DNA from 2 places in the Paenibacillus sp. FSL H7-0940 genome. Region 2 is predicted to be linked to the other one. Evidence: predicted binding sites of a transcription regulator. Region 2 holds the regulator's gene; the other holds the start of a gene.
The links. The regulator Rex, encoded in region 2, represses fermentation and respiration genes when NADH is low (regulators of the CRP and FNR family bind a similar motif). The targets are predictions, from matches to a motif close to TTGTGAAATATTTCACAA.
Positions count from the first base shown of each region.

Region 1 (15,047 bases), 2.2 Mb from region 2:
AAATGTGGCGCGAATCTCATCGATATTATGGAACAACTGCGTTTCAGACAACTTGTCCTCCATGATTAGTAGCACATGCCTTCCAACCGTGGCACTTAATATTGGATTGTGAAAAATATCTTCGGCAATGTTCTTCACCGCGAACAAGTGCAAATACTCATGATCCCCCTCAATCTCTACCAGCAGCAACCGCACACGCTGATCCTGAAACTGTACATCGAATAATTCCTCGAAATACTTCCATTCCTTGACCCCGTATGTTCTGTTCGTGACTAGCTCTTTCAGAAAATATTCCTTGGCATGTGGCAGTAGTCGCTCCAGATTATATTGGATCGACTGCACAAAACGCTCCTGATCGGTTAGCTCCCGCTTCTCACTCACCAATTCACTAATAGCCTGTACAAGATGCTCTTCACTGCAGGGCTTGAGCAAATAGTGCTTCACCCCATACTGCATGGCCGTTTTCGCATATTCGAACTCCGTAAAACCCGTGAGCATGATGAATGAGATATGCTGATACTTCTCTGCCACAGCTTCAACCAGCTGTAACCCATCCATTCCCGGCATGCGAATGTCCGAGATGATGATATCCGGGCGTTGCCGCTCAATTGAAGCAAGCGCTTCCAATCCATCTTGAGCAATGCCGATCAGTTCTGTTCCTAATCTGGACCAGTTCACCACACTGGAGATCCCGTCCGAGATCATAAATTCATCATCAACCAGCAAAACCTTGTACATCGTATGCATCCTCCTGCCTTTAACCAGTTCCATTCTATTATATGGGCATTATGCACAAATAGAGGGGAGGACGTTGATTGACATGGAATTGAACCCTAACAAGTCTGATTGTTGAACATTCCTGGCTCATCTCATCGGGAAAATCATTCGCTGGCACGGCTATTGGAGTTAGTCTCTCTAAAGACAAAACAACCCTCACCCCGCTACTGGGGTGAAGGTTAGCCTCGCTTCATTTTACAATATCATCAGGGTACGGTTACGGTACAGGAAAAGAAATTACGATACTGCGTTACGTATCCATTCCATACTCTTTCACTTCACGATTGCGGTTCAACACTGCGTGCAATACAAAACCAAGTACCGCAATCGCCGCTGTGCCTGTTGCCAGCCACGCTACCGGAATAAGTCCCTGTTTGTCATACATGACCCCCATCGCATAGGGCCCGATAACCCGTCCAACCGCACCGATTCCACCCGATATCCCGATGTAAAAAGGTGCCGCCCTGCCAGCATGCTCCGAGATAAACGCAGGTGTCGCAGGGGAGATCAACATCTCTCCAAACGTGGCAAGTACCATTGCAAGCACCATGCCTGGATAGCTGTACATGGTAATCATGACAATGTAGGCCATGCCATAGAATACCGCACTCGCGGTCATCTGGGCAGTGGAGGTACGGGCCATGGTCCGTTTCACCCAGCTGGTAAAAGGTTGGCCCACAAAGATCAGCACCCCGTTCAGGGTCCAGAGCAGACCGTACATTCTTTTTTCCATACCCTCAGAGATGATATACGGGGACACACCTGTGTTCCAGATGGAGTTGCCGAATAACAGGAAGAGTACGCCCAAGCTCATAAACAGATATAGTCGGGTATTACCCAGCAATGCCCAGACGCCCGGCCCATCGGGGACGGTTTTCCGTTTCGTCAGATGTACTTCCCCCTGATCCGGTTCAACCCGCGACAGATAATACCAGAAGAAAATTGCAAACCCGGCTGAGGTCACCCCGTTTAGAACAAAGCTGAGGTGATAAGAAAAGTCAGCCAGAAAACCACTCAGCGCCGTACCAATCGCCACCCCGATATTGTTCGCCACATAGATAATATTGAATAATTCACCGCGTCGCTCCGCAAACCGGAAGCCAATAAAGGCCTGAATCGCTGGCAGCGACAATGAACTGAACAGCCCAATCCAGCCCATAGCACATATAAATACGACCCAATACGCACTAATCCACGGTAGCGCAAACAAACCTAACGCATTAAGCGCCAGTGAACCAATGATCAGCTTCTTCACGCCCACCCGATGGTACAACGAACCACCAAGCAATTGTCCAAAGATGCCACCCAGGGACTGAATGAGGATCACAAAACCGGCGTTGGCCATCGTTCGTCCAAGCTCATCAAACACATACATGGTGGTCAGCGGCCACATCAATGCACTGCCGGTTGCGTTAACCAGACTTGCTAATAAAAATATTCTCACTTCTTTTGGATAGTTATCCAGCCATCTCATCATCGTTAATTCATTCTCCTTAGTACCTCTGCACAAACAAATGGTCATAAAAAATAGACCTTTGCCCTGACGGCATAACCATAACCAGCCAGAGCGAAGGTTTTATGAAGTGTTACATCTATTGCTCTTTAATCCTGCTCAAATTCTAGCCTTTGTTCATATTACCTCAAAAAAATCGCGCTGCAAGCACACTCATTGCCGCTTCACTTCAACAGTGGCCGAGAAGAAGGTAGCACCGTTACCCATGTCCGACAACCGATTGGACGTCAGTGAATTCGCCCGCTGCTTCTTCCCGTCACCATCCCACCATAAGCCTTGGCTAATCACTGTTCCCGGCAGCATGGCTTCACTCACCTTGGCGGTAAGTTCAATGCGCCCACGATCATTCCATACGACCACTGCATCTCCATCTTCCAGGTTTCTACGGATGGCGTCCTCGGGGTGTATCTGCAATAGAGGCATCTTTTCCAAACGCTGATGTTTGGCTGAATTACCAAAGGTGGAGTTCAGGAAATTATGGTTTGGCGGCGACAGGAACATCAATGGATACGTATCGGCAGGTCCAGCCGGATTCTCCCCATCGTATCCTTCAACCAGAGCACTATAGGTAGGGAGCGGCGGAAGCCCTCTCTGTTCCATCGTCTCCGAATATAATTCAATTTTGCCTGAAGGCGTGGGCAGCTGATCTAGATATGCAGCATATGGCGTCATATCCAGCTTCACGAATCGATGTTCCTTCAGTCCTTCCAACGTGACCCCATTCATGTAGGGGTTGCCTGTGCCCTGAAGTGCGTCCTCAATCATCTGTTCCGGCGTTTCTCCGAAGATTGCAGGATCGTACCCCATAGCCTGCCCAAGCAGTGAGAACAGTTCCACATTGCTCTTGCTCTCCCCAATCGGTGCAATCACCGGCTCTTGCAGATGAACGTACTGATGCCAATAAGAGGTGTACAGGTCCGTCGCTTCAAATGAAGATGTGGCTGGCAATACGATATCTGCATATTTCGCCGTATCCGTCATGAACAGATCATGCACAACCGTGAACAGATCCTCCCGTGCAAAACCTCGCTCCACCCGCTCGGTATCCGGTGCCACCACCAGTGGATTGCTGCAGTAGACCATCATCGCTCGGATTGGCTGCTCTGCTTCCAGCAACGCTTCACCAATCCGGTTCATGTTCACCACTCGCGGCTCCGGATTCTGCCGCAGCTCCGGACGTTCGAGCGCGTCGCTATTTGTGCTCGCGTAGCTGTTGGTGCGAACAGCACCGCCGCCTTGCTTCAGCCATTGCCCTGTAATGGCAGGCAGACAAGCAACGCTACGCACGTTCATGCCCCCATTATCATGGTGCTGGAGGCCATTGCCGATGTGAATATGGGCTGCCTGTGCGTTGCCGTATAGTTCGGCCAGCTCCACAATGGTTTCCTCCGGCACGCCCGTAATGCGTGCAACACGTTCAGGGGTGTAACTGCGGACATGATCACGTAGTGCCTCATGACCTATCGTATACTTTTGCATAAACGCTTCATCCGTTAGCCCCCGTTCGAATAGCACATGCATCAAACCCAGCGCCAGTGCGCTGTCCGTGCCCGGATACAGCGGAATAAACCAGTCGCCCCATTGGGCGGTACGATTGCGATGAACGTCGATGACGACAATCTTGGCGCCTTTCTTACGGGCTTTCTCCGCCAAAACGACCTGGTGCATATTTGTACTGACGATATTGCCGCCCCACACCAGGATGAGATCCGCATGCTCCGTATCTTCCGGCACCGTTCCCCGGTTGGCACCCATCGTATATTTCCAGCCCGTATTTCCAGCAGAGTTACAGATCGTCTGCTCCAGTACACTCGCACCAAGCGCATTGAAGAAACGTCGGTCCATGCCGTCTACGCCGAGAATGCCCATGTTACCGTAAAAGCTGTAGGGCAGGATGCTCTCCGGGCCGTAGGTTTCGGACAATGCAGTGAATTTGGTCGTAATCTCGCGAATCGCTTCATCCCAACTAATTCGTTCGAACTTGCCTTCACCTTTGGCTCCTACACGTTTCATCGGATATTGTAGACGCTCGGGGTGATACACCCGCTCAGTCATATTTCTGACTTTATTACAAATGGCACCCTTGGTGATCGGATGATCCGGATTGCCTGCCACCTTCACAATTTTGCCGTTCTCTTTATGTAATAACAGACCACAAGTGTCCGGACAGTCGAGCGGGCACACCGCCGCAAATATACCATTCTCCTGATCGATCATCGTAAGGCTCCCCTCTTTAAAAGCTATCCCTATATCATATCTTCTTCGAGGTTATCGCGTAAAGAGAACAGTATGTTTTTGCTTCATATTCGCCGCTATAGCGGCTTTAAATTATTTTCAAAAAAATGTTTTTGAGTTTGATTCAACTTCAGAATTCAGGGGTAAATTAAAAATAAGGCATTAGGCTAGTGTTTCCCCACTTCCTCCTCATGCCATATCATGGACCACTCCCGAAATTCGCCATGAACAGGTTTCGTTCCCCCGAACCTTGTCATGGCGAATTTATTTTGCGTTAAACTCCAACAAGAACCCCATACAAAAAAACGATCCCGCCCTGTTCCGTCACAGCATGTTCGCCATGAACCGAGCAAGATCAGAATCGTCTTCACTTCTAATATACGTGTATCCATACCTCGCTGTGCCCTCTATGCTTGTTTGCTCAACATCACTCTAGCCTCAGTCTCCACAGGTTCGATCGACGTTGCTATCTCCGGCTTCACTTTTGGCTCAGCTTGGCGCAGGTACACCACCCAATAGGCTGCAGCTACAAACAGAGCACCACCAGTCAGATTCCCGAGCCATACCGGAATGAAATTCATCACATATTGACCCCACGAATAATGTCCTTCAAAGATTGCCGCCGGGATGAGAAACATATTGGCTACAACGTGCTGGAATCCAATCGCCACAAATGCCATCGTTGGAAACCAAATGCCCAGTACCTTGCCACTCATCGTATCCGAAGCATAAGATAACCACACGGCCAGCGCGACCAGCCAGTTACAGCCGATGCCAGAGATGAAAGCTTGCAGGAAACCGTCATGCAGCTTATGCCCAGCCATATCCACCACTTTTGCCAGATATACACCCTCTCCGGTCAGACCCAGCACATGTCCAAACGCGTACGCGACAAACAAAGCTCCAACAAAATTACCAATCGTCACTAAGGTTAGATTTTTCAACATACTACCCACAGATAATTTTCGTGCAATCGTTGCAAGTGGAACTGCCATCATGTTGCCCGTCAGCAGCTCGCCACCACCTATGAGTACCAAGATTAATCCAACCGGGAACACTGCTGCTCCAATCAGATTGACCAGACTCCCCCACTCTGCCGGCGCAGAAGCAATCACTCGAATATCCAGTAGAAACCCCAGCGCAATAAAAGCCCCTGCCAGAAAACTAAGCACCAGTACAGAAGACGCCGGATATTGAGCCTTTTTCATGCCTGTCTGCGCCGTATATTGTGCAACCTCAAGAGGTGTTTTTGCTGCCATATCATTCATCCTCTCCTTCATTGTTCATCGTTTGGAAAAACGACCTGAATTTCATTGTTTATGCGTTGAATACCACATCCTAATTGTATCTCGGTCCTAAACATAACTTTGTGCAAATTATCACAATGTTGTTTAAAAAAGATACTTTAAGAGTGTCTTGGAATAGTTAACTCAGCAAGCGTATAGTAAGGCCTTTTGTAGCTAAAACAACAAAAAAAGAAGACTGACGATATACTCGTCAGTCTTCTCTTTCCTTTATAATCGTCCGCCTTGTTTCGTAATCTTGGCAGTTATCGCACAGCTCTTATTTACGGACAAGCATGACTTATCTTTGTATGGCGTTTATCAAGATCGCTGTTCAACCATCTATTCTGCTTCCTTACACCATTGCTGGTGCTTTTACTTCTATTGGAGGCAGTGCTTGCAGACCAGCCGTGTTCAGGAAGTTCCATGGTTTGTTGTAATGTGGCTGGAAGAAGAAGTCGATGAAGGCCAGCTCATCTACGGTCATGTTATTTTGGATGCAGACCGAGATCGTATTAATCGATTGGGTCAGATCAACCTGAGACATCACCTGTGCTCCAACGATCCGACGAGTAGCCTGCTCATATACCACTTTGAGCAACAGTTTCTCAGCCGTTGGCATAAACTCCGGACGGTAGCTGTCTTCCAGTACCACGGATTCAACAATCAAGCCTTCGTCAGCAGCAGACATTTCCGTCATCCCTGTACCCGCGATATTTTGCTCATAAATTTTGATACCCGATGTTCCTTGTGTACCCATATACGGTGTCGTAGGACGAACCAGGTTACGGGCTACGAGTGTACCCATCCGCACGGCGTTGGTTGCCAGTGGAATGTAAGATGCTTTGCCTGTTGGGTTGTAATGAATAGCACAGCTGTCACCCGCAGCGAAGACGTCTTTTTGACTCGTTTGCATATATTTATCCACGATGATTGCGCCGTTTGGCAGCATATCCACTTGGCCTTTGAGCAGCTCTGTATTTGGGCGGAAACCAATGCACAGAATAACCAGATCGGTTTCAAACTCTCCTTTGGACGTGATCACCTTAGTCACTTTGCCATTTTCACCAGTAAACTTCTGTACCGTTTGACCAAGAGCCAGCTTGATGCCGCGTCCAGTCAACGTGTCTTCGATCGCATCCGTGAATTCAGGGTCCAGGTATTTGTTCAAAATCCGGTCCACACTGTCGATCAGGGTAACTTCCTTGCCGTTCATTTGGAAAGCTTCGACCAGTTCTACGCCGATATATCCTGCACCTACAACGGTAACACGTTTGGCATCTTTGGCTTTTTCAATAATCGTGTTGGAATGATTGTAGTTTTTGCAAAGTAAGATGTTGTCCATCTCGATGCCTTCAAGCTTCGGAACGACAGGCCATGACCCCGTTGTCACGATCAGTTTGTCAAACGTATCTTCAAATTCTTCCCCGGTTTGCAGGTTTTTAGCCTGAAGGGTATGGCCCTTGGCATCTACTGCTGTTACTTCATGAAGCATCTTGGTCTCGACACCAAGCTCTGCCAGTTGATTAGGCGAAGAATAGAACAAACCGTCAGGGTCTTTCACAACCCCACCTACGTAGAGCGCAATGCCACAAGATAGGAAGGAGATATTGTCATTGCGCTCATACACCGTGATGGTAGCATCCGGGTACAATTTGGCGGTATTTACGATGGCTGCGGTTCCTGCGTGTGTACATCCGATAACTGCGATTTTCATTAAAAGTTCCTCCTCGAAATATATAAATGAGTTTGAATATAAGGTTGTTATGGTTGTGAAACATTTCACTTCTTATTCGAAACTGTGTATGTGATTTATTTCACTTTATACACTCATTATAATGTGATATTTTTCACATTGCAATAGGTTGAGCAAAAAAAGTTTGTCGAAGGAGGTCATTTCCCTGTATTTACGCCTTTCTTCCCTTCATTGTATTGATTTCATTGTCCCCGGATTTGGGCGGGTTTATGCTATGTAATGGCTTCCGTGATCCCTGTATGAACACAGTGTGGACGTATAAAGTTAGAGTCCTCTCTTGCATTCATGTTTTACTTGTACAAAAAATAAATGGCTTCAATTTTCATTACAGGGTTGATTTCATGGATCCAACTCCTACCTGTGAAGAGAATAAATCTGCGTATATAAAATAATCAAAGAAGCCCATCCTTGTTTATGCTAGGACAGGCTTCTCAAACGTTCTTGTATTAACCGAGCAATTTCTCGATATCTGCAATCATTGTCTCCGGAGATTCTTTTGGTTCAACACGACCTACCACTTCACCTTCACGGTTAACAAGGAACTTGGTGAAGTTCCATTGGATGTAGCTTGTTTCGCCTATGCCTGGTTGTTGCTCCTTCAGGTATTGGAACAGGGGATGAGTGCCCTCACCATTCACATCTACCTTGGCAAACACCGGGAAATTCACACCATAGTTAATCTGGCAAAATGATTCTGCTTCCTCACTTGTACCTGGCTCCTGCCCTCCAAACTGGTTACAAGGGAAACCCAGTACAACCAAGCCTTGATCACGATAACGATCATAAAGCTTTTGCAATTCACCGTATTGCGGGGTCAGCCCACACTTGCTGGCTGTATTGGCAATGACCAATACCTTACCTTGATACAGATCCAGTGAGACTTCTTGGTTCGCGGTGGTTACCGCCTGATATGAATATACGGACATGACTGATTCCTCCCATGACATATGTTGGTTTGGGCTGTTGCGAGCACGTTGGCATAACCAATGAACCCACAGCCTGTCCTATTATTATAAACCTGATCCAATGTGATTACCAAATCCCGGGTCTACTCGTCCCCTTTGCTCCCATGCATTGCAAATCCCCCATGAATGCAAAAGAGCCGCGTGCGATAGCGCACAGCGGCTTCATTCTATAATGTAAGGACCACATATGGCCCATTTCGTTAACTTCCTGTCGCTTGAACACGTGGTTCTGCCCGTCCTCCAGCATGAACCATCGCGCTGTTCATGACCAGCTGCTCTGGCGTCTTCGATTGCTGGCGTTCGCCTGCAAGAGCGTAAGGCAAGCAGAGCGGTACACCGGAACGCGGATCAATCACGATATCTGCTTCAATGTTGAATACTTCACGAAGTACATCTGAGTTCATAACTTCCACAGGTGAACCATGAGCGATGGCTTTACCTTTTTTGATACCAATCATGTGATGTGCGTAGCGGGAAGCATGATTCAAGTCATGCACAACCATAACAATGGTACGGTTGGCTGTGGCATTCAGTTGCTCCAGTAATTGCAATACTTCGAGCTGGTGAGCCATATCCAGGAACGTAGTCGGCTCGTCCAGGAAAAGGATATCTGTTTCTTGTGCAAGTGCCATGGCAATCCAGGCACGTTGACGCTGTCCACCGGACAGTTGATCAATCGGACGATCATGGAATTCAGTCATGGCTGTCACTTCAATAGCCCATTCAATCATACGTTTGTCTTCCGCACGCATGGAGCCAAATCCTTTTTGATAAGGAAAGCGACCATACGATACCAATTCAGTAACGGTAAGACCTTCAGGGGCTGTTGGATTCTGTGGCAAAATCGCAAGTTGCTTGGCAACTTCACGCGTGGACTGTTTATGGATGGACTTCCCGTCGAGCAATACATTACCTGCTTTTGGAGCCATAATACGTGCCATCGTTTTCAGGATGGTTGACTTCCCTGAACCATTGGCTCCAACAAGTGCTGTAATTTTTCCTTGGGGAATCTGAATATTCAGATCCTCTACAATTAGTCTTTCCTCATAAGCGATATCCAGCTTGGTCGTCTCCAGACGAAACATGCGATCATCCCTCTCTCATTTATCCCGGTTATGTAATCCGGCTATGACAACAAAAACGAAATTGTAATTCTGTGATTTCCGACGCAAATATCTTCTACACTAAAGATACTGATAATCATTATCATTTGTCAACATAAAAAACCAAATTTTCTTCTCTTTTCGTGCTTTATTTGGTCTTTCTGTAGCAGAAATCCCGCTCTTTCCCCAAGTACACATGAGATCTTTTCTCATTCATTCCGCGCACTTTATCACTTCTGACTGTTTTTCAAACTCTTGAATCGCAAATTTTGTGTCTGAATTGTGAATGTGTGAGTTTTTTTCATGCAATGGCTGTATCCGCCATATCAAATAAAAAAAGATGACCTTGAAATCTAAAGTTCAAGGTCATCTCACATACGCTCGTTTAATAAGAATGAAGCCAGCATTTTTCATTATTGGATCAAAAGACACTTAATGAATCTATGCAACATGCTCATATAAAATAACTTACAGCTTCGGCTGAGGCATCAATTGAATTACAGTCATACTGCCCTGCGTACTTTTCACACTGACAATGCTCTCGGCATCCATATTCGCTGGAAGATTGATCTGCAATCCATACGGATAGAGACGATCTACCTCTCCAATAGACATCTGTGCAGGAGTGTTCGCATCCTGTTCATTGGATACAGATGTGTCAGGCGATGTGGAACCAGTAGCTTGATCGGCATCCGTACCTTGATCCGTGTCTCCACTCCCAGCATTAGACGGTGCATTCGTCCCTGTATCCGTTGTTGTATCAGTAGCAGGATCTGAAGTGGAATCACCCGATGTTGAAGGATCGGCCTGCTGATCGCCATCCTGCGTCTGCTCTGTGTTCCCCGCGTTTCCCGCTAAAGAACCATCCGTGCTTCCTTCGGAAGTACTTCCTGAGCCACCATCGGAGGTATCTTGGGTATCAGGCTCTTCATTCCGATTAAAACTCTCCCACTTGCCTGTAGCATCCCAATCTTGAGTGCTGCCATCCTTCATCGTCAATTGAAGTTTGCCTTGCTCAAACTCAGTGCTTCCCGTATCATTCCTGAAACGGATCACCAGTTGAGCAGGTGATTCCGTACCCTCCTGTTCACTCGCAGGAATCATATAAGCAATCTGCTCCGCGAGCTGCACCTCCGGTTCAGCCGGTATGACAGGCTCCTGGGTAGATGGAGGGGATGCCGCTGGCGGCTCTACAGAATCTTTCATCCATGCATATGTACCGCCAGCAATACCCAGAACCAGGATCAAGAGGATTAATCCGAACAGATTTTTCCTTTTACCCGTTAGCATCCGCACCAGTGGAGAGGACAATTCCGTCTTCGCACGGTCATAGACCGGCTTCATTGTCTTGCTGGCTCTCACGTAATACGGTTTGAAAGCTGACTTCGACTTGAAAGCTTCACGGTCATGGGCTTTGAAATACGCCACGATGGCATCCGCATATCCTTTATGCGCATTGGAACCCCGGACAAACATCCGATGATCTCCTGACCATTCGAAGAATGGATACAGCCCTTCAGCACGACTTGCATTGGTGCGGATGAATTCAATCAGGCCAGGATAATCCAACCGATTGCTGCCGCTTCCTCCCCTATAAAAAGCCATCGGCAAAGCTTCATATGCCGCAATCCCCGGATGAGCCTGTAGCTCTCCGGCAAGCCAGCGACGCGTCCAGCGTTGAAGTTCATTGCGTTCTGCCAGGGAAAGTGCCTCCAATGCCTCTTCTTCATTCCCCTCGCCACTAAGCCACACTCTCGCAGCCAGCATCATGTTCGTTCGAGCAGATACATCAGAGCCCTGACGTGCCGCCCAATCCCGAACCTCATTGCCATGCTGTAAAATATCAATGCTTAATAGCTGTTCACGGTTAACCCGTTCCAGATCCAGATCCTGAATCATAAACAGGTTAATGACATAAGCCAGCTTGTCTGCAAGGCGGGTTAACTCTTCCTGATATGCCGGATCTTGACTGGCAGACGGAGATCCCCCTTTGCGATTAGGACGGGCTGTAGCTTCAGATTGACCAATTCGTGCCGTAATGCCTGTATCATAGGTGACATCAGCGGATACCCGATCCAGTATGTTAACACGCTGGAGGGCTTCATTCGCAGACTGTACCGGATTAGGCGCAGAACATAACCGTTCACGCAGCTCATTGGCTGTCCGCTCCTGCAAGAGGCTGTAGTGGATCGCAGATGGATGGGACGTAACCCATCTTCGGATCACTTCCACAACGTTCGCTGCCGATTCCGTGCGTTTCAGCTGATTGTCCAGATAAGGCTCGAACAACAGCTTAGTGAGCGATTCATTGGCCAGCACTTTATCAAAGAAAGCCCGATTCAGCTGCGGATCCCGATCCAGCACAGCATACAATTCCTGCACAGCACGCATACGCTTCTGAGCGCGGGCATTATTCACACCGTAGATAAAATAGTCCACTATCCGGGATTGCACCACGGGCGCGGCAACACTGAAATATTCGCCAATGCGAGCTGCGACGTCTTCTTCGGGTACGTTCTCACGCTTCACGCTGTCCAGTTCCCTGCTGAGCAAGGTCAGGAACAGCTCGTTCAGACGGGAACGTTGCTGTAATCCACCATCCGGCTTCAAATAGGTCAGCAAGCCACTCAGGACATGACTTTTGTTATCCAGATACAGGTCTTCCATGCCTTGTTCAAGACCGTAGAACACCGCAAGTTCACCATAGGCTTCAATGGAAAGTTCCCGCCCAGGTTCCATGCCGGACAACATTTCATCCGCAAACGTATAGAACGCATCCGCCGCCGCAGGTTCCTGCAATAAGGCCCAAGCGAATTCTGCATAAGGTAACTTCGCCACAGATGCATCCGCATGTGTCACTCTGCCTGATACGAGATCAAAGGTGAAATCCTTCTCCGTATTCCGGTCTTTCGGACGTAACGTCCCTCGCTCAACAAACTGGACGTGGATGCCCTTCTTGGCCTGTGGCTCCTTGGCAAACGTCATGAATCCCAGCTGCCGCCGGAATGCGTATGGTAAAGCCGTGTACAGCAAACGTAACAATCCTTTGGCCCCTGCGGTCACTTCCTCTGCGGGAAGGTCCAGAGCAATGTATACTTTTCTGCGTGTCGCTACAGACTGCATTACCGCATAGAGCAGGCGCTTGAACAGCACTTCGTTCATCTTCAAGGTGCTCAGCACTTGGGTGGGTGATCCTACGCCAGCATCGGTCGCCCCACCCTGTCCGCTCCTAGGTGATATAGGCAATTCAGCAAGTGCTGGCAGAACTGTACCTTGTTCGATGTCATAGGACGTGGCGAACACGGCATCCAGCCAGCCGCCTTGTTTCATCTGCTCTTCCGAGCGTTCGGGAGACAAGACGTAATTATGTGCAAAAAAGGCACTGCGTAGCCCGGTGAAATCTGCAGACTGGTACACATTTTGCCCAAGAATCGTCTCTCCACTCTCCAGATGAAGCAGGTGAATGGCAGCCGGAAACTTCGTCTCGTCCTTCTCGCTACGGCCTGTTAGCTCCGCTGGAGCATCATAGACACAGTAGGGGTGAAGCACTTTTTTAATAAAAGAAGGGTCCAGTCCCGGCGATGCCGCAACCGTATCAAACCCCTCTGTTGTGCGAAACACCCCGCGCCGCTCTCGGGTATACAGCTGTTGTTCAATGGGCGGGGTTACGGAAGAACGCATCATCCCACTCTCCCCTCAATGTATTTCAGCTTGTACAATAGCCATAAGAAGGGTTCATCCACGCGAATCGGACTAACCACACCCTGCAATTTCATATCCACCGGATTGCTACCCAGCGCAGAGACTGCGAAATAGGCTGTATCCTTGAAGTACACATCCATCGTGCCCTTGAATGGGCGATCCACCTTCTCGATAAAACGCCGGATCTCCCCGTCGATATTCTCGAACTCGGTTAAGTCGAACCAATCGCGGTGCACCATGTTGCGGAAGACATTACTGTTGGATTTGATATAATCCCCCTCTTCATCCTTGAGGGAATGCAGCATGTCGCTTTTGGTGAGCACAACAGCCGTTGGAATATTGGTCTTGGCTTTGTCCTGGTACGCGATAAAATCTCCAAACATCGTCAGCACCACATCACGCGGCTCATCGTATCGTGGTGTCCACTCTCCCGGCTCGTTGCCCAGGTTAATGCGGATTTTGTCCCGAATCGAACGAATCTGAAGCGGGTCCACCATGAACAGGATACCTGCCGAGTTCTTGATGTGCTGCCCGTGAAGTCCGAGATAATCCTGCTCCACCATACCTTCACCCGCAACGTCGAAGAAAACCAGTGTCAGCGGCGCTTTATCTTCGTCCTTGAACACAAATTGGAAGATAAACGGCTCCTGCAGTTTCTCCTTCTGTGTGGAATCCAGCAGATCCCCCCGTTCAAACAACGGTTCTTCATAATCCGCACGGAACCGGCGGCTGATCTCCGCATTCAATGGCATGCAAGCCGCGTCAAAATGATCGGCCGTATAATGCTGCAATGTATGAATTAATGAAGTCATGTAGACGGATTTCCCCACCTGGGATGCACCAATGATGGATATGATATTGCTCGGTGCTTTACCCGCCGTAACAGGCAGCTCGTTATGACATTGCGGACACAAGCGGCGACGCGTAACGACACCATACCGATCGTTCAGCCCCATCACGATGTTATCGGAATAAATACGGTGTTCCTCCGGTACATCATGGGGTGCCAATACCGCCTCCATATCAAATACCGTGTCGAGTCCGAACCTTTCGCGATACCGATTCAACTTCGCATCTTCCCCGAGTGCGTAGTCCTCATCATCATCACGGTGATGGGCAGCGCGGAACACCACCTCTTCCGGTGAAAACTTGCTGAAACAATAAGGGCATACAATATCGTAAAACAGCGGACGTTCCTCCGGCTGTTGTCTCTTCAAAAACCGACTAAAAAAGCTCATAGCCACTCCCCTCCCCTGATCAGTCAGACTAAGGTGATATACACTTGCACTACGATGACAGAGTAACCTCCCAATCGCTAGTCCAACTATCTAGTCTGATATAAGCCGATAGGCGGCTCCATATTTCGGTCCATCCGTGAAGAATAATCGCACATAATCATCCTTGGCAACTTCAACGGGCGGCATCTCATTTCTTCCGGGAGCAAAATCACTCACAAAAGGATACACCGTACCATCTTCCTTATTCAGCGGAACCCCGCCCTGTTTGCGAACATAACAGAGGGCTTCCTTTGGAACAGGTACTTCCGCTGTGACGGTGATCAATACACTTTTTCGTTTCTGAAAAAAACCGCTCTTGTAGCGAATGGAAAAGCGGATATCCGCCTTCCCTGCGCTTGCAATCACCATGTTGTCCTCGTCTCGTTGACGGATCAGTACAGGTCCCTCTTCCTCCATCTGACACACATACACGGTG
Region 1 covers NZ_CP150280.1:6,244,859-6,259,905, reverse strand. The annotation lists gene MHB71_RS27590 (response regulator) at 1-738, opposite strand, end outside; gene MHB71_RS27585 (MFS transporter) at 1,028-2,251, opposite strand; gene MHB71_RS27580 (molybdopterin oxidoreductase family protein) at 2,444-4,507, opposite strand; gene MHB71_RS27575 (formate/nitrite transporter family protein) at 4,933-5,784, opposite strand; gene MHB71_RS27570 (FAD-dependent oxidoreductase) at 6,164-7,525, opposite strand; gene MHB71_RS27565 (glutathione peroxidase) at 8,011-8,490, opposite strand; gene MHB71_RS27560 (ABC transporter ATP-binding protein) at 8,730-9,614, opposite strand; gene MHB71_RS27555 (hypothetical protein) at 10,101-13,316, opposite strand; gene MHB71_RS27550 (hypothetical protein) at 13,313-14,572, opposite strand; gene MHB71_RS27545 (beta-mannanase) at 14,663-15,047, opposite strand, start outside.
Region 1: MHB71_RS27575 (formate/nitrite transporter family protein) is a predicted target of Rex. The motif match lies at 5,893-5,910, and genes of this name have one in related genera.

Region 2 (15,047 bases):
ATCAGATGTTCCCGCTCGCTCTTGAAGTTAAGGAGCTGTGGGATCGTATGAGTGATGCCTTGTTCGGTCTGTTGCCTGAACGAAGTGATGCTTCACCGGGAGAGACGGGGCAATTTTCCCTGCGTCTGAAAGCTTCTCAGAAACCTGCAAAATGGCAGGAGTTGCAGGATCTGGAGAACCAGATCTATGTGACTCTGGGCGATTTGGTTCGCAAAGGGGACAAATTGCTGCTTGAAGTGAAAGAGGATCAGGATGATTATCAATCGGATAGTCTGATTACGGACATTACAGGATTGCTGAAAGATCTGACCACATTGAAGGAGAATCTGCGTTTCTTCATGCGTATGGATGATGCCAAAACGGTGTACTGGATGGAAGCCAGCGGTCAATTCCGCAGCAAATCTCTCCAGCTGTATGCTGTACCTGTAGATGTCAGTGCACAACTTAAGGATTTATTTTTTGATAAAAAGAAAAGTGTTGTGCTTACATCGGCTACGCTTTCGGTAGATAAATCATTCCAGTTCATGATTGAACAGCTTGGCTTGCAGGAAGCTTCCGAGAATAATCGGTTGTTAACGTCGATGCTGCCATCACCTTTCAACTATCGCGATCAGGCACTTCTGGTGATTCCGCGTGATTTCCCGAGTGTGAAGGGTAGTGTGGGTGATGCGCACTTTGTTAATATGCTGGTGCAATCACTTGCAGAGACGGCAATTGCCACGCGTGGACGCATGATGGTTCTGTTTACTTCATACAAGATGTTGCGACAGGTCTATGATCCGCTGAAGGAGGCGCTATCTGGTAACGACATCTCGTTGCTTGGGCAAGGCGTTGACAGTGGAAGCCGCTCCAAGCTGACTCGCAGGTTCCAAGATGCCAAAGCTACGGTACTTCTGGGTACAAGCAGCTTCTGGGAGGGTGTAGATATCCCGGGAGAGGCGCTAACCTGTCTCGCTATTGTGCGACTGCCTTTCCAGCCACCGAATCATCCGTTGGTGGAAGCCAAGAGTGAGTTGCTTCAGGAACAGAAGAAAAATCCATTCATGAAACTGTCCGTGCCGCAAGCGGTCATTCGTTTCAAGCAGGGATTTGGCCGGTTGGTGCGTACAGCGAAGGACAGAGGAATTGTCATTGTTTATGATACACGGGTGATTGAAGCGTATTATGGTAAATTCTTTTTGTACTCATTACCTGGTCCCAAAATGGAGCACATGCTCACGGAGCAAATGGTTCCACGAATTACCGAGTGGTTGGAAAAACCTGCTAATGAACAAAAATAATGGTTGTTTTGTTCGTTATATCATTGCATGACACTATCGTTTGGCGTTAAACTTTATTAGATATTTCCGTATCCGATTAAAGCAGTTGCACGTAAGAACTTATAACCTAAATTACAAGGAGCATTCTGTATAAAATGTCACGTTTATCTTTGAGTTTTATACAGAATGCTCATCTTTTCATCTATTATTTTATCGTGGCCTTGGTAAGGGGGAGCAAGAATGAAATCGGATAAAATTTCGGAAGCGGTGGTACGACGCCTGCCTGTTTACTTGCGTTATTTGAACGAGTTGCATCAGCGTGAGGTGGCTACTGTTTCTTCTCAAGAGCTTGGACAGAGGCTGGATCTGAATCCGGCCCAAATTCGTAAAGACCTGGCTTACTTCGGTGATTTTGGTCGTAAAGGGATCGGGTATGATGTATCCTATTTGATCGAGAAAATTCGTCACATTCTCAAAATCGATCAGCAAATTAATGTAGCTCTGGTAGGCGCGGGTAATCTCGGACAGGCCTTGTCCAACTATAACGCGTATCTGAAAGACAACATGAAGATTGTTGCTGTATTTGATGCATATGGACCGAAGATTGGTAGTCAAATCAACAGTTTGACGGTAAAACCAATGGATGAATTGACGGAAGCGGTTAAAACGGAAAACATTCGCATCGGAATTATCACGGTTCCGGATACGGAAGCCCAAAATGTAGCCGATCAGCTTATTGAATCAGGAATTGAAGCGATCCTTAATTTTGCACCAACCATTCTAAAAACACCGCCGCATATCCGCATTCACCATGCTGACTTTACAACGGATCTGCTTAGTTTGGCCTATTACTTGGAGACTGGAAAGGACGACGAGGAAGATGACAACAAATAGATGGGTAATTCACAACGGCAAATTTGCCGTTAATGAAGGCGGCACAACATGGAACGTGGTCCACGGATACATGGTTGTTGAGAATGACAAGATTGTGCATATTGGTGAGACATTGCCGGATGAAGACAAAAATTGTACCAAAGTGGATGGAAAAGGACTGTTCTTCCTGCCGGGTCTGATCAATACGCATGGTCATGCAGCGATGTCGTTGCTCAGAGGGCACGGAGACGATCTTGCATTGCAAGTATGGTTGCAGGAAAAAATGTGGCCGATGGAAGCGAAAATGACTTCAGAAGACGTATATTGGGGAACTTCGCTATCGGTGCTTGAAATGTTGAAAGGCGGAACTACAGCTTTCCTGGACATGTACGATCACATGGATCAAGTTGCCAAAGTTGTGGAGCAATCCGGCGTTAGAGCAGCACTGGCACGTGGTGTAATCGGGTTGTGCTCGGAAGAAGAACAATTGCGGAAGCTGGAGGAGTCGGCTGCGTTTGCGCGTGAGTGGAATGGACAGGCAGATGGTCGCATTACAACCGTAATCTCGCCACATGCACCATATACATGCCCTCCTGACTACATAGAGAAGCTTGTGCAGGTCGCGAACGACCTAAACCTTCCCCTTCATACACATATGTCGGAAACGCTTCGTGAAGTCGAGCAGAACGTGGCTGATTATGGACTGCGTCCTGTGGCACATCTGGAGAAACTGGGCTTTTTCTCTCGTCCATCCCTGGTTGCACATGCGGTGCATCTGAATGATGAAGAGATTGAGATTCTGGCCCGTCATGATGTGGCTGTATCCCATAACCCGGGAAGTAACCTGAAACTCGCTTCCGGTGTTGCGCGGGTACCTGCGTTGCTGAAAGCAGGAGTTACCGTGTCACTCGGAACAGACGGACCGGCAAGCAACAACAACCTGGATATGTTCGAGGAAATGAGACTGGCTGCATTGATCCACAAAGGTGTATCTGGTGACCCGACGGCAGTGCCAGCAGGCGAAGCGTTACTACTCGGAACGTCATACGGTGCCAAATCTATCTTCTTGAACAATACCGGAGCACTCCAGGTCGGCATGAAGGCTGACTTTATCGCCTTGGACATTGAACAGGCACATTTCTATCCACATACAGACCTGATCTCACATACAATCTACTCGGCTTCTGCCAAGGATGTTGAGCACGTATGGGTGGATGGGAAACAAGTGGTGAAACATGGCGAATGCCTGACGCTGGATGAAGAACGCATTTTGTGTGAGTCTCAATTGGCATTTGATGGTCTGCTTGCTCGTTAATTGCAGGACAGCATCATAGGGAAAGGAAGTTCGGCTTTTGAAGAAAAAAAAGAAGTGGATATGGATTTCGCTGCTTGCACTGGTTCTGATTCTGTTTGGACTTCAGCGTTATTACGTCCATGTCACGCAGGACCAACGCAAGGAAGAAGCGCTCGCCATACAAGCAGCACAGGAGCAACTGGGCATTACATCCTATGATGAATTGCGCAAGTACATCTGGGGAGACAAAGAAGGCTCTGACAACATCTACTGGACCCTGATCGGCAAAAACAAGGATAACCAGGATGTTATGGTCTGGGTTAAATTCGATGCAAACAATCAACCGGTTAAGGGTGCAAACGCTGTACACAGTGAGCTGCTGCAGAATGGTATGTCCGAAGCACAGATACGCAATCGCTTCAGTTCTGAAGTTCCTGCCGGTGAGATTAAACGAATCATGCCTGGAGTTGTGAATGGAATATATGTGTGGCAAGTGTATTATAAAGACGGTACGCATAACCACTATCGCTTTTATCGTTTTAGCAACGGAGAACAGGTGGACTTGGTCTACACACTCCCGAACAGCTAGAACAAATAGAGTGACATAACTAGAGAATTAAAGAAATGAAAGAACCGGCAGACGGATATCCGACTGAACCGGTTCTTTGTGTTGCTTGTAAATATATTTGATTTAAATAGTTAAAATTAATAATTTATTCATATTTTCGCCTTCGAAATTGTATATACGATGTGATATACTCAGATATGTACTCAAAGTTACATTCAAAAACAAATAATCCTGTCGAAATTCTCGCAGGAGTCAATGTACACATATTCGTATATACCAATAAGCCAGTAGGTTGGGCCAAAATCTGGGAGGGGTAATTCACTTGAAGCTAAAAGTATTGCCTATTGCTATAACTGCCGTCATTTCAGCCGTTGTGTTGTTTGGAGGTTGGTTTGTATATCGTCAAGTGGCCGTGCAGAATCCGATTGAAAAGATGGTTACCCAGTACGATGGAGTCAATGACGTTCAATTAACTATTAACCGCAATGACGTACAATTGAAACTGGATCTGCAACCTGATGTTGATTTGGGCAGACTGGTACAATATATTCACAAAGAAGGACAGACCCTGATTGGAACACGCTCACTAAAGTTGGATGTTGTGGATCATTCCAGTGAAGCACTGGAAAGTTGGTGGGGTGATGCGATGTTCACCGTAGCTCAGGCGATGGAGAACAAGCAATATACCGAGATTACACCAACGTTGTCAAAGATGGCGACGAATGGAATTAAGGTAAATACAGCGATGGATGACAACAATGTATATGTCAGTCTCAGAGACGGAGATGCCAGCAAGTTTATTATTCTGCCGCGTGTGCCCGGTCAGATAGGAGTGTGGCCTAATGCCTAAGTGGACAAAAGAAGTTGCCATCGGATTTTTTCCCGTATTGATTATTTTCCTTGCTTTTACTGGTGTTAATATTGTTCCGATCCTGATTGCAGCAGTGCTTGTCGGAGCTTTGCTGTTCATGATGCAAATGCGTGGCGGGATTACAGTAGGCGCTGCACAGGAACGTAAACGGAAGAAAAAAGGACCTTCCAAGCTTACTTTTGAAGAAATTGGCGGACAGGACAGTGCCAAGCAGGAATTGCGTGAAGCGCTTGATTTTCTCATCAAACATGAAGAAATTCGGAAGTTCGGGATTCGCCCGTTAAAAGGGATCTTGCTGACGGGCCCTCCAGGGACAGGGAAAACGTTGATGGCCAAGGCTGCTGCCCATTACACCGATTCTATTTTTGTAGCAGCATCGGGTAGTGAGTTCGTGGAAATGTATGTTGGTGTGGGTGCCAGCAGAATTCGGGATTTGTTCAAGGACGCGAGAACCCGTGCCACCAAGGAAAATAAGGAAAACGCTATTATCTTTATCGATGAAATCGATGTCATCGGGGGGAAACGTGAGGGTGGTCAACAGCGTGAATACGATCAGACCCTGAATCAGCTCCTGACGGAAATGGATGGAATCTATTCTTCTGATACGCCAAGAATTCTTGTTATCGCTGCAACGAACCGTAAAGAGATGCTGGATAGCGCCCTGACGCGACCGGGACGTTTTGACCGCCACATTCAAGTGGACTTGCCTGACAAAAAGGGCAGAAAGCATATTCTGGAACTGCATGCGGTGAACAAACCTCTGTTGAAGGAAGTTAATCTGGAGAAAACAGCGGAAGAATCATATGGTTTCTCCGGTGCACAGCTCGAAAGTGTGATGAACGAAGCAGCAATATACGCCATGAGAGACGGGCTGTTAAACATCGAACAGCGGCATTTATCCCTGGCTATTGATAAAGTCATGATGGGTGAGAAGACAGACCGTGAGTCGAGCGTGGAAGAGAAGAAAAGGGTCGCCATTCATGAGTTGGGACATGCCATTATGGCTGAACTCGTTCGTCCAGGCAGTGTTAGCCAGGTGGCACTTAGTCCGCGTGGTCAGGCACTGGGATATGTACGTCATAACCCGCAACAGGAACAGTTCCTCTATACGAAGCGCTTTCTGGAAGAGCAGATCATGATTGCACTCGGAGGAGCAGCTGCGGAGGAAATGTACTACGGTGGTCGTTCCACAGGTTCACGCAATGACTTTGATCAGGCCACCAATGTTGTACAGACGATGATGGCTTCGGGGTTGACTTCACTTGGGATTGTGAACATGGATATGGTCACAACCGAGGAACTGATGCGAGAGAATAAATTAATTCTGCAAGAACTGATGGAACAGACAAAGCGGTTGCTTGAAGAACAACGGACAATTTTCGACAATTCACTCGACATCTTGATTCGTGAGGAAGTTTTGTCTGGCGAGCAATTTCGTTGTCAATTTCGTGACAGTGCCCTTCTACCAGCATAATTTATTTATGCTGGTTATTTTTTTTTACATTTCACTCGTGCTAAGATATTATTATATGTTGGGTCGAAATTTGTAATTTTCGGCGAACAGGGTACAATAGAGAAATAGAGAACCGAAAGGATGGAGCAGAACCATGTTTTTCAAAAAAATAGGAGTTGTCGGCGGCGGTACGATGGGACAAGGTATTTCCCAGATGCTCGCAGCCAAAGGACTTGATGTGCTTCTCGTGGAGCATACAACACAAAAGCTGGATCATGCATATGACATGATCGAAACCAATCTGGATAAACAACTGGAGAAATGGGCGATTACAAAAGCGGAGAAGAAATTGATTCTTTCCCGTATTACCAAGGTAGCTCATTTAGCTGAACTTGGAACTTGCGACATGGTCATTGAGACAATTTCAGAGGATCTGGATGCGAAAAAAGCAGTATTCAGCCAACTGGACCAAGTTTGTCCAAGCAATGTCATTCTGGCAAGTAATACATCCACGCTGAGTTTGACCGAGCTTGCAAGCTCGACCAAATACCCAGAGCGTGTTATTGGTATGCACTTTATTCACCCGGTATCCCGGGTTGATCTTGTAGAGATTATTCGTGGACTGAAAACTTCGGATACAACATTCGAAGAGACCAGACGTTTTGTTGAAGAAGTAGCGGACAAAAAAGGAGTCATGATTTATGAATCCCCTGGATTCGTAACTTCCCGTCTGATCTGCCTGCTGATTAACGAAGCGTTGCATGTATTGCAAGAAGGTGTTGCATCTGCTGAAGATATCGATGATGCAATGCGTATCGGATACAACTTCCAACATGGACCACTCGAAATGGCTGACCGTTTCGGATTGGATTCTGTTGAAGCTGCACTCGAAAGAATGTTCCGTGAATTCGGAGAATTGAAATATCGTCCTTCTACAGTCCTGAAGAAAATGGTGCGTGCAGGACACCTGGGTGCCAAAACAGGCGAAGGATTCTTCAAGTACGACAAGGATGGTGACCGACTGTGAAAGTACTCGTAATTAATGCGGGGAGTTCCTCGCTCAAATATCAACTGTATAATATGACTGACGAATCTGTACTGGCTAAAGGTTTGGTAGAACGGATCGGAATGGATTCCTCCATCCTGACACACAAACCGACAGGCCGTGAGGATGTTACAGAAGTTAGTGAGATTCTGGAGCATACAACAGCGATCCGTAAAGTCATTGATATTTTGACTCACAAAGAAAATGGTGTACTGGATTCTGTAAGTGAAATTCAAGCTGTTGGACACCGTGTTGTTCACGGTGGTGAAGCATTTAAAGAATCTGCATTGGTAGATGATGCTGCCAAAGCTGAAATTCGTCGTTTGTTCGACTTGGCTCCACTTCATAACCCTGCAGCAATGATGGGTATTCGTGCGGCTGAATTAAATATGCCTGGTGTGCCACAGGTAATGGTCTTCGATACGGCGTTCCATCAAACGATGCCGGAAAAAGCATATCTGTATGCTATTCCGCGTGTACTTTACAAAAAATATAAAGTACGTCGCTACGGCGCACATGGTACATCCCATGATTTCGTAAGCAAGGCAGCTGCTGAATATCTGGATCGTCCAGTGGAAGATCTGAAAATTATCACTTGTCACGTCGGTAACGGCGGTAGTGTAACAGCAGTTAAAGGTGGCGTATCCGTTGATACTTCGATGGGTATGACTCCGCTTGAAGGATTGATGATGGGAACGCGTTCTGGTGACCTTGACCCAGCCATCGTACCTTATGTAATGAACAAGGAAGAACTGAGCGTAAGCGAAGTGAACTCCATGTTGAACAAACACAGTGGATTGCTTGCGATCTCCGGAATCAGCAGTGACATGCGTGAGATTACGGAAGGTATGGAGAATGGCGATGCCAACTCCACGCTTGCTTTTGAAATGTACGAGTACCGTCTGCGTAAATACATCGGCTCATATGCAGCTGCAATGAACGGTGTAGACGTGATCGTCTTTACGGCTGGTGTAGGTGAGAACTCCGTTGTACTTCGTCAAAAAGTATGTGAGCAGCTCACTTATCTGGGCGTTGAACTGGATGAAGCGTTGAATGCCATTCGTTCTGGCGAACCACGCCGGATCACAACAGCGAATTCCAAAGTGGAAGTTCTCGTTGTGCCAACTAACGAAGAATTGGTAATTGCACGTGATACACACCGAATCGTATTGAATTCTCAGTAATCTAACTGTAAAGTAAATATAGAATGACAAGGAAGTGCAGGGGACAGGCATAAGCCTGCCCGCTGCATTTTCAAATTCAGGAACCAAGGGGAGATATGGGCATGAATACGAATTGTGTAATTCGTAATGTGAACGAGCATGTGGGCGAAACCGTAACAATCGGTGCCTGGATTAACAACAAACGTTCCAGCGGTAAAATTCAGTTTTTGCAGCTACGTGATGGAACCGGATATATCCAAGGGGTTGTTGTGAAAAGTGAAGTTAGTGAAGAGATCTGGAACAATGCCAAGAGCCTGACTCAAGAAAGCTCTTTGTATGTTACAGGTATTATTCGTGAAGAACCTCGCAGTGCGTCCGGTTACGAGATGACTGTTACAGGGGTTGAAATCATTCACCTGACTGAAAACTATCCAATCACGCCTAAAGAGCATGGTGTTGATTTCTTGATGGACCATCGTCATCTGTGGCTTCGTTCTACGAAGCAACGTGCTGTTATGGTGATTCGGGCAGAGATTATTCGCGCTGTTCAGCAGTTCTTTGATGGTAACGGATTCACACAAGTTGATCCTCCGATTTTGACACCATCGTCTGCTGAAGGAACAACGAACCTGTTCCACATCAAATACTTTGATGAAGATGCTTATCTGACACAAAGTGGTCAATTGTATATGGAAGCCGCAGCCATGGCGCTGGGCAAAGTATATTCCTTTGGTCCAACATTCCGCGCAGAGAAGTCCAAAACACGTCGTCACTTGATTGAGTTCTGGATGATTGAGCCGGAAATGGCATTTGTAGATCACGAGGAAAGTCTGCGCGTACAAGAGAAATTTATCGCTCATGTCGTTCAATCCGTGGTTAAAAACTGCCGTGCAGAACTGGAATCTATCGGTCGTGACGTATCCAAACTCGAAGGCATCGTAGCGCCATTCCCGCGTATTACGTATGATGAAGCGATTGAATTCCTGCATGGACAAGGCTTTGATATTCCTTGGGGAGAAGACTTTGGTGCACCACACGAAACAGCTATTGCTGAGAAGTACAATACACCTGTCTTTATCACGCATTACCCTGCTGGAATCAAGGCTTTCTATATGAAACCAGATCCAAATCGTCCTGAAGTTGTTCTCTGTGCTGATATGATTGCACCAGAAGGCTACGGAGAGATTATTGGCGGTTCGCAGCGTATCGATGATCCGGAATTGATGCAACAACGTTTTGAGGAGCACAATCTCTCGGATGAAGCTTACCAATGGTATCTGGATTTGCGTAAATACGGATCGGTTCCTCACTCCGGTTTCGGTCTGGGATTGGAGCGGACGGTAGCATGGATCTGTGGATTGGATCATGTACGTGAAACAATCGCATTCCCACGTATGCTCTATCGTCTGTACCCTTAATGTTTAACCGAGGAGCGTCTATGGAAGACACCACATCCAAAGCTTGGTTGGATGGAGCAGCTTATGGCATGACTTCGGGTACAGCCCATCTGCCGTATGCCTTGTTACGTTTTTATCACCAGCTTGGTCTATCAGATGCAGAAGTGCTTCTTCTGATTCAACTGCTAGGGTTCCGTCAGGCAGAGTTCAATGAGTTTCCCACGCTTGAAGAGCTTGCGGCGCGCATGGGACTTGCACCTGAAGGCATTGCCAGAATGTTGCAACGTCTGATGAGGGATGGGTATATTGCTATTGACGAGCACCGTGACGAAGAACGGGACATCCAGTACGAGCGATATGATTTACATGGATTATATGCCAAGCTTGCAAAGTGCACTGCTGAAGAAGTAGCCGCATTCCGTGCGGAGCAGCAGAGTAACAATACAGCACGTCAAGATTCGAACAGTGTTCAAAAAGAAGAGGAAGAACGGAACATGTTCTCCATCTTTGAAAAAGAATTTGGACGTCCGCTCTCTCCAATGGAGTGCGAGACGATATCCGGCTGGTTGGATCAGGACCGTTATCAAGAGGAATTAATTCTAATGGCTCTGAAGGAAGCGGTTTTTGCAGGCAAAGTACATTTCAGGTATATCGATCGAATTCTGCTTGAGTGGAGTCGCAATCGTGTCAAGACCGTTCAAGACGCGAAGGCGTACACGCAGCGGTTTCGTAATGGTGGACGTTAATTCCAGCGTAGGCAGGGACAAGAAACAGGCCAGAAGTCATTCTGTGCCTGTTTTTTTTGGATTAAAGATTGGATGAGTGATCAGCAACATCAACCTTTCAGGCAATGATTTCATTTTGTTTTACAAAAATTTGATAGATCACGCAGGGGTTAACGCACAAGCTGTCGTCTATTGTATTGGAGAGGAGGGGAGAGTTATTGATGAAGCGCGCGTAATCGAACAAATCCGTCAAGGAGATACATCCCAGATGCGTACTCTGATTGATAAATATAGCCAGCATGTATACCATGTGGCCTATTCCGTACTCAGGAACGATCAGGAAGCACAGGATGCAGCTCAGGAGGCGTTCATACAGATGTATAAGTCTCTCCCCGACTACCGTTCTGAAGGTTTCAAAACGTGGTTAACCCGAATTGCCTTTCACAAAGCGATTGATGCCAAACGCAAGCTGGGCAGACGAACTGCTGAGGATCTGGGTGGAGAAGAAAAAATAATCAATATGCCCGGACGGGATGAAGACGTTCTTACCCGTCTCGTTCGTGAAGAACGTCAGGATAAACTTCGCGAACGAATTAATCAGTTGCCTGCTCAGCATCGTGACATTATCACTGCGTATTATCTAAGCGAAAAAAATTATGAGCAGATTGCCAGTGATGCACAGGTGGCTGTGAAGACTGTGGAATCCCGCTTGTATCGTGCCCGGCAGTGGATTCGAAAAAATTGGAAGGAGGATGAATGGCGTGAGTAAACAGGAGAAGTATACCGCTGCGCAATGGACTGATTATATTGAAGGCCGTATGAGTGAAACTCAAGCGAACCAAATGGAACAGCTTCTGATGGAAGATCCGGATGCGATGGACATCTATCTGGAAGCGCTTGGTATCCATGGAGAACTGCCTCCGCTACATGACCCAACAGGGTTTGCGGATTCAGTCATGCATCGGATTGAGGGCATTCAATCACCCAAGGTACAACGCAAGTCCCGTGCTGGGCGAAACCGGCGCTGGCTTGATCATAAAGTGTTCCATTACGCGGTAGCAGCCTGTTTGACATTGATCTTCCTCTCGTCTGGACTTTTTGACAAGGTAGCACCATATCACAAGTTCCAGGATGGCGACCACAGAGGGTCATTTACCGAGAAATGGACGGAGGCAGCCACTTCATGGCTGGATAACCTCAAGCCTAAACCATAAATAGTTTCGCATTGCCTGATAAGAAAGGATGACGACTGTGCACTCAGATCGTAACAAATTACTCGCATTTCTATTAAACCTGATACCAGGTCTCGGTTTCATGTATTGGGGACGGGCTGCAAGAGCCGTGATCTATCCATTGCTTTTCTTCGGAACAGCTGTTGGCTCATTCATGTTAGCCATGGTCACTAATGAACAAGATTTATTAATTTTCGGTGCACTTTTTGCTGCTTTCTTCTGGGGGATCAGCATGCTGGATATGGTTATTGTTCTGCTCCGTACACCTTCTGCCCGAGAAGCACATTATAGGGGATACGGTGCGGCTTATGGAGCGCCTCCACACCAAGGAGCAGCCTACCAGGGAGCATACATGGGTCAGCAAGGTCCTACGGAGCAGATGAATGAAGATGAGCTACATCAACATCCAGGTGGTGAATATGGCCATCCTGAGGGACCCTATGGTCAACCCATATACCGAAAAGGCAGTGAGGGTGAACGGTTCTTCACCATTTTGCTCTCATTTGTTCCGGGATTGGGACACCTTCATCTGGGATTGTTGCATCGCGGTTTGTCGTTCTTGATGGCGTTCTTTGGTTCATTTGCCATGATGGTTTTTGTAGCTTCGATCACCAATGAATCGGTATTTTTAATGTTTCTACTCATACTGCCTGTAATATGGGTATACTGCATGTTTGATGCGGTGCAGCATGTCCATCGTAAGCAGGCTGGTGAGGTGTTGCAGGATCGGACATTGTTCGAAGAATTGGAGATGGGCAGGGTAGCCGGACGACGTAGCAAAGTGCTTGCAACGCTGCTATCCGCTTTTCCAGGTGCAGGTCATCTATATCTGGGATTGCAGAAAAGAGGCATGCAATTGATGTTCCTGTTCCTGGGCAGCATCTATGTTCTCGACCTGCTTCACTTATCGGTGTTTCTGTTCATGATTCCACTGATCTGGTTCTACAGCTTCTTTGACGGGCTCCAGTGCTCCAGTCGTTATGGACGCGAGCCTTTGGTTGATCAACCGATCTTCAAGGACTGGGCCCGCCATCAGCGTCTGATTGGATTCGGGATCGCCGCGCTGGGTCTATATTACCTGACGATCCGGCTTGTCATTCCACAGCTGAATGAGCTGTTCCCTAATGCATTTATGACATACGAAATCCGTTCCTATTTAAACACCGTCATCGTATCCTTGCTGCTCATTTTTGGCGGTTTGAAACTGCTGTTAGGCAAGCAGAGGGGGACGGGTATCCATAGTGCTGCTCAAGGAAATGATGAGGGAGCAGACAGCCTCTTTCTATTCAAGGATCGGGATGATCGACTGTAGAGTGGTCTAAAGATTATTTACACTGACACTACGATGACAGAGCAACCTTTCAATCGCTGTTATCCCTCAACAAAAAAACACGCCAAGGGCTATGTATATCAGCCTCTGGCGTGTTTTTGGTTTTGCAGCTTTGTTTTCGAATAAATGATTGCTATTTCGTAGCGCCCTTCAGCAGAAGTTGACGGTACATCACTTCGAACAGGAACTCGAACGCTTCCAGATGACGTTTCGCTTCAAAAGCATCCTTGCCCCACGCATATATGCCGTGGTTACGCAGCAAAATTCCTGGTACGTTGGCATCAAGTACACCTGGCACCAATTCAGCGATAGATGGAATATCCGCAAAGTTAGGCAGAACGGGTACACGAATCTCCGCATTTTCTTCCCAAATGTTGAAAGCCTTGATCAATTCGATTCCTTGAATCGGTACGTGTCCATCTGCTCCAAAGAATTCACTGATCAGGTTGTTAAACACGGTATGCACGTGGAATACAGCACCACAACCAGTCAAACGATAGATTTCGCAATGAATCAATGTTTCGGCACTTGGTTTCAACGTGGTTGTCTCAATCGCTTTGCCGTGTTTGTCCACAAAAAGGAAGTCTTCCGGAGTGCGAAGGGATTTGTCTTTGCCTGAGGCGGTAACCGCAAAATAAAATTGCTCCGGGTCAAAGTCTCCTACACGCATCGACAGATTGCCGCTTGTTCCAGGGAACCAGTTACGACTGGCAAACAACGCTTTAATATCAGCCAGTTCTTCAAGGACCTGACGTTTGTGTTCCAATGTAATCTTTTCAAAGCCCATCGTTTACAGCACTCCTTGTGTTTGCTTCTGTTTCATATCTTCGATGATATCGTAAAAGGTAGCGAATGGCACATGGTCCACACCCAGCTCAATACATTTGTCCGTTAAAATGGAGCGGGAGTAGACGAGATCGGCAATTTTGGCACCTTCAAAATCCGTCAGACTGTCTCCAATGAGGATTCGATTGTATTGTTCTTCCGGGAAGGTACGAATGACTGTTGTTTTGCACATGCCGCAGCCATTCTCACAAGGAGGCTGGCAGGGATTCGGCCATTCAATCTTAATGGTTTCACCCGAGAAGTCAGCTCCATTGCAATAGACATGATCCTGCGGGATATGAAATGGTGCGAGTAACGGTTCAATGAAAAAGTCCATACCACCGCTGGTCACATTGAATTCGATACCTTCGCTGCGAACGTAGTCAAGAAACTCGCTGAATCCTTCACGGATCCCCGCTTGTCCAAGCACAAATTCCACTATTTCATCTTTCTGCGATGCAGGCAACAGAGCAAACATGGCTCCAACACCTTCACGAAGCGAGATTTTTTGCTCAATCGTATCTTTCATAATCGCTTCAATGCCATCAGGTTTGAAATGTTTCATGATCGCTACGATGTTGTCCGAGAGCGTGATCGTACCGTCAAAGTCACAGAAAATGACTGTTTTTTTATCACTTCTCATCGTTCGCCACCCCACAGGTCCAATGCGCTTTTCAGCTCCGGATGCTCGGTTGCATATTGCGCGAGTGGAATGGAACGCTGAGCTGCCTCAATGGCTTGCAGGAATGCACGTCCGCCTGCCTCAGTGCCCATAGGATGCCCATGAATACCGCCACCAGCATTAACGATGACATCTGTGCCAAAGTCACGCAAAATGAGCGGTACAAGGCCTGGATGGATGCCTGCTGAAGGTACTGGCATACTGGTTCGTACTGGCAGATCAGCTGTCAGTAATTGCTCCGTGATCGCCATATTTTCTTCCTTCGGCATCGTAACCGAACCATAAGGAGAAGGGAAGAGCACCAGATCGGCACCTGCAAGACGCATCAAC
Region 2 covers NZ_CP150280.1:1,348,135-1,363,181, forward strand. The annotation lists gene dinG (ATP-dependent DNA helicase DinG) at 1-1,280, shown strand, start outside; gene MHB71_RS06095 (redox-sensing transcriptional repressor Rex) at 1,500-2,153, shown strand; gene MHB71_RS06100 (amidohydrolase) at 2,140-3,447, shown strand; gene MHB71_RS06105 (DUF5590 domain-containing protein) at 3,485-4,015, shown strand; gene MHB71_RS06110 (hypothetical protein) at 4,317-4,844, shown strand; gene MHB71_RS06115 (AAA family ATPase) at 4,837-6,339, shown strand; gene MHB71_RS06120 (3-hydroxyacyl-CoA dehydrogenase NAD-binding domain-containing protein) at 6,473-7,345, shown strand; gene MHB71_RS06125 (acetate kinase) at 7,342-8,547, shown strand; gene asnS (asparagine--tRNA ligase) at 8,649-9,944, shown strand; gene MHB71_RS06135 (DnaD domain-containing protein) at 9,965-10,669, shown strand; gene MHB71_RS06140 (RNA polymerase sigma factor) at 10,917-11,417, shown strand; gene MHB71_RS06145 (hypothetical protein) at 11,410-11,862, shown strand; gene MHB71_RS06150 (multi-tm2 domain protein) at 11,891-13,192, shown strand; gene MHB71_RS06155 (methylthioribulose 1-phosphate dehydratase) at 13,344-13,997, opposite strand; gene MHB71_RS06160 (2-hydroxy-3-keto-5-methylthiopentenyl-1-phosphate phosphatase) at 14,001-14,678, opposite strand; gene MHB71_RS06165 (2,3-diketo-5-methylthiopentyl-1-phosphate enolase) at 14,675-15,047, opposite strand, start outside.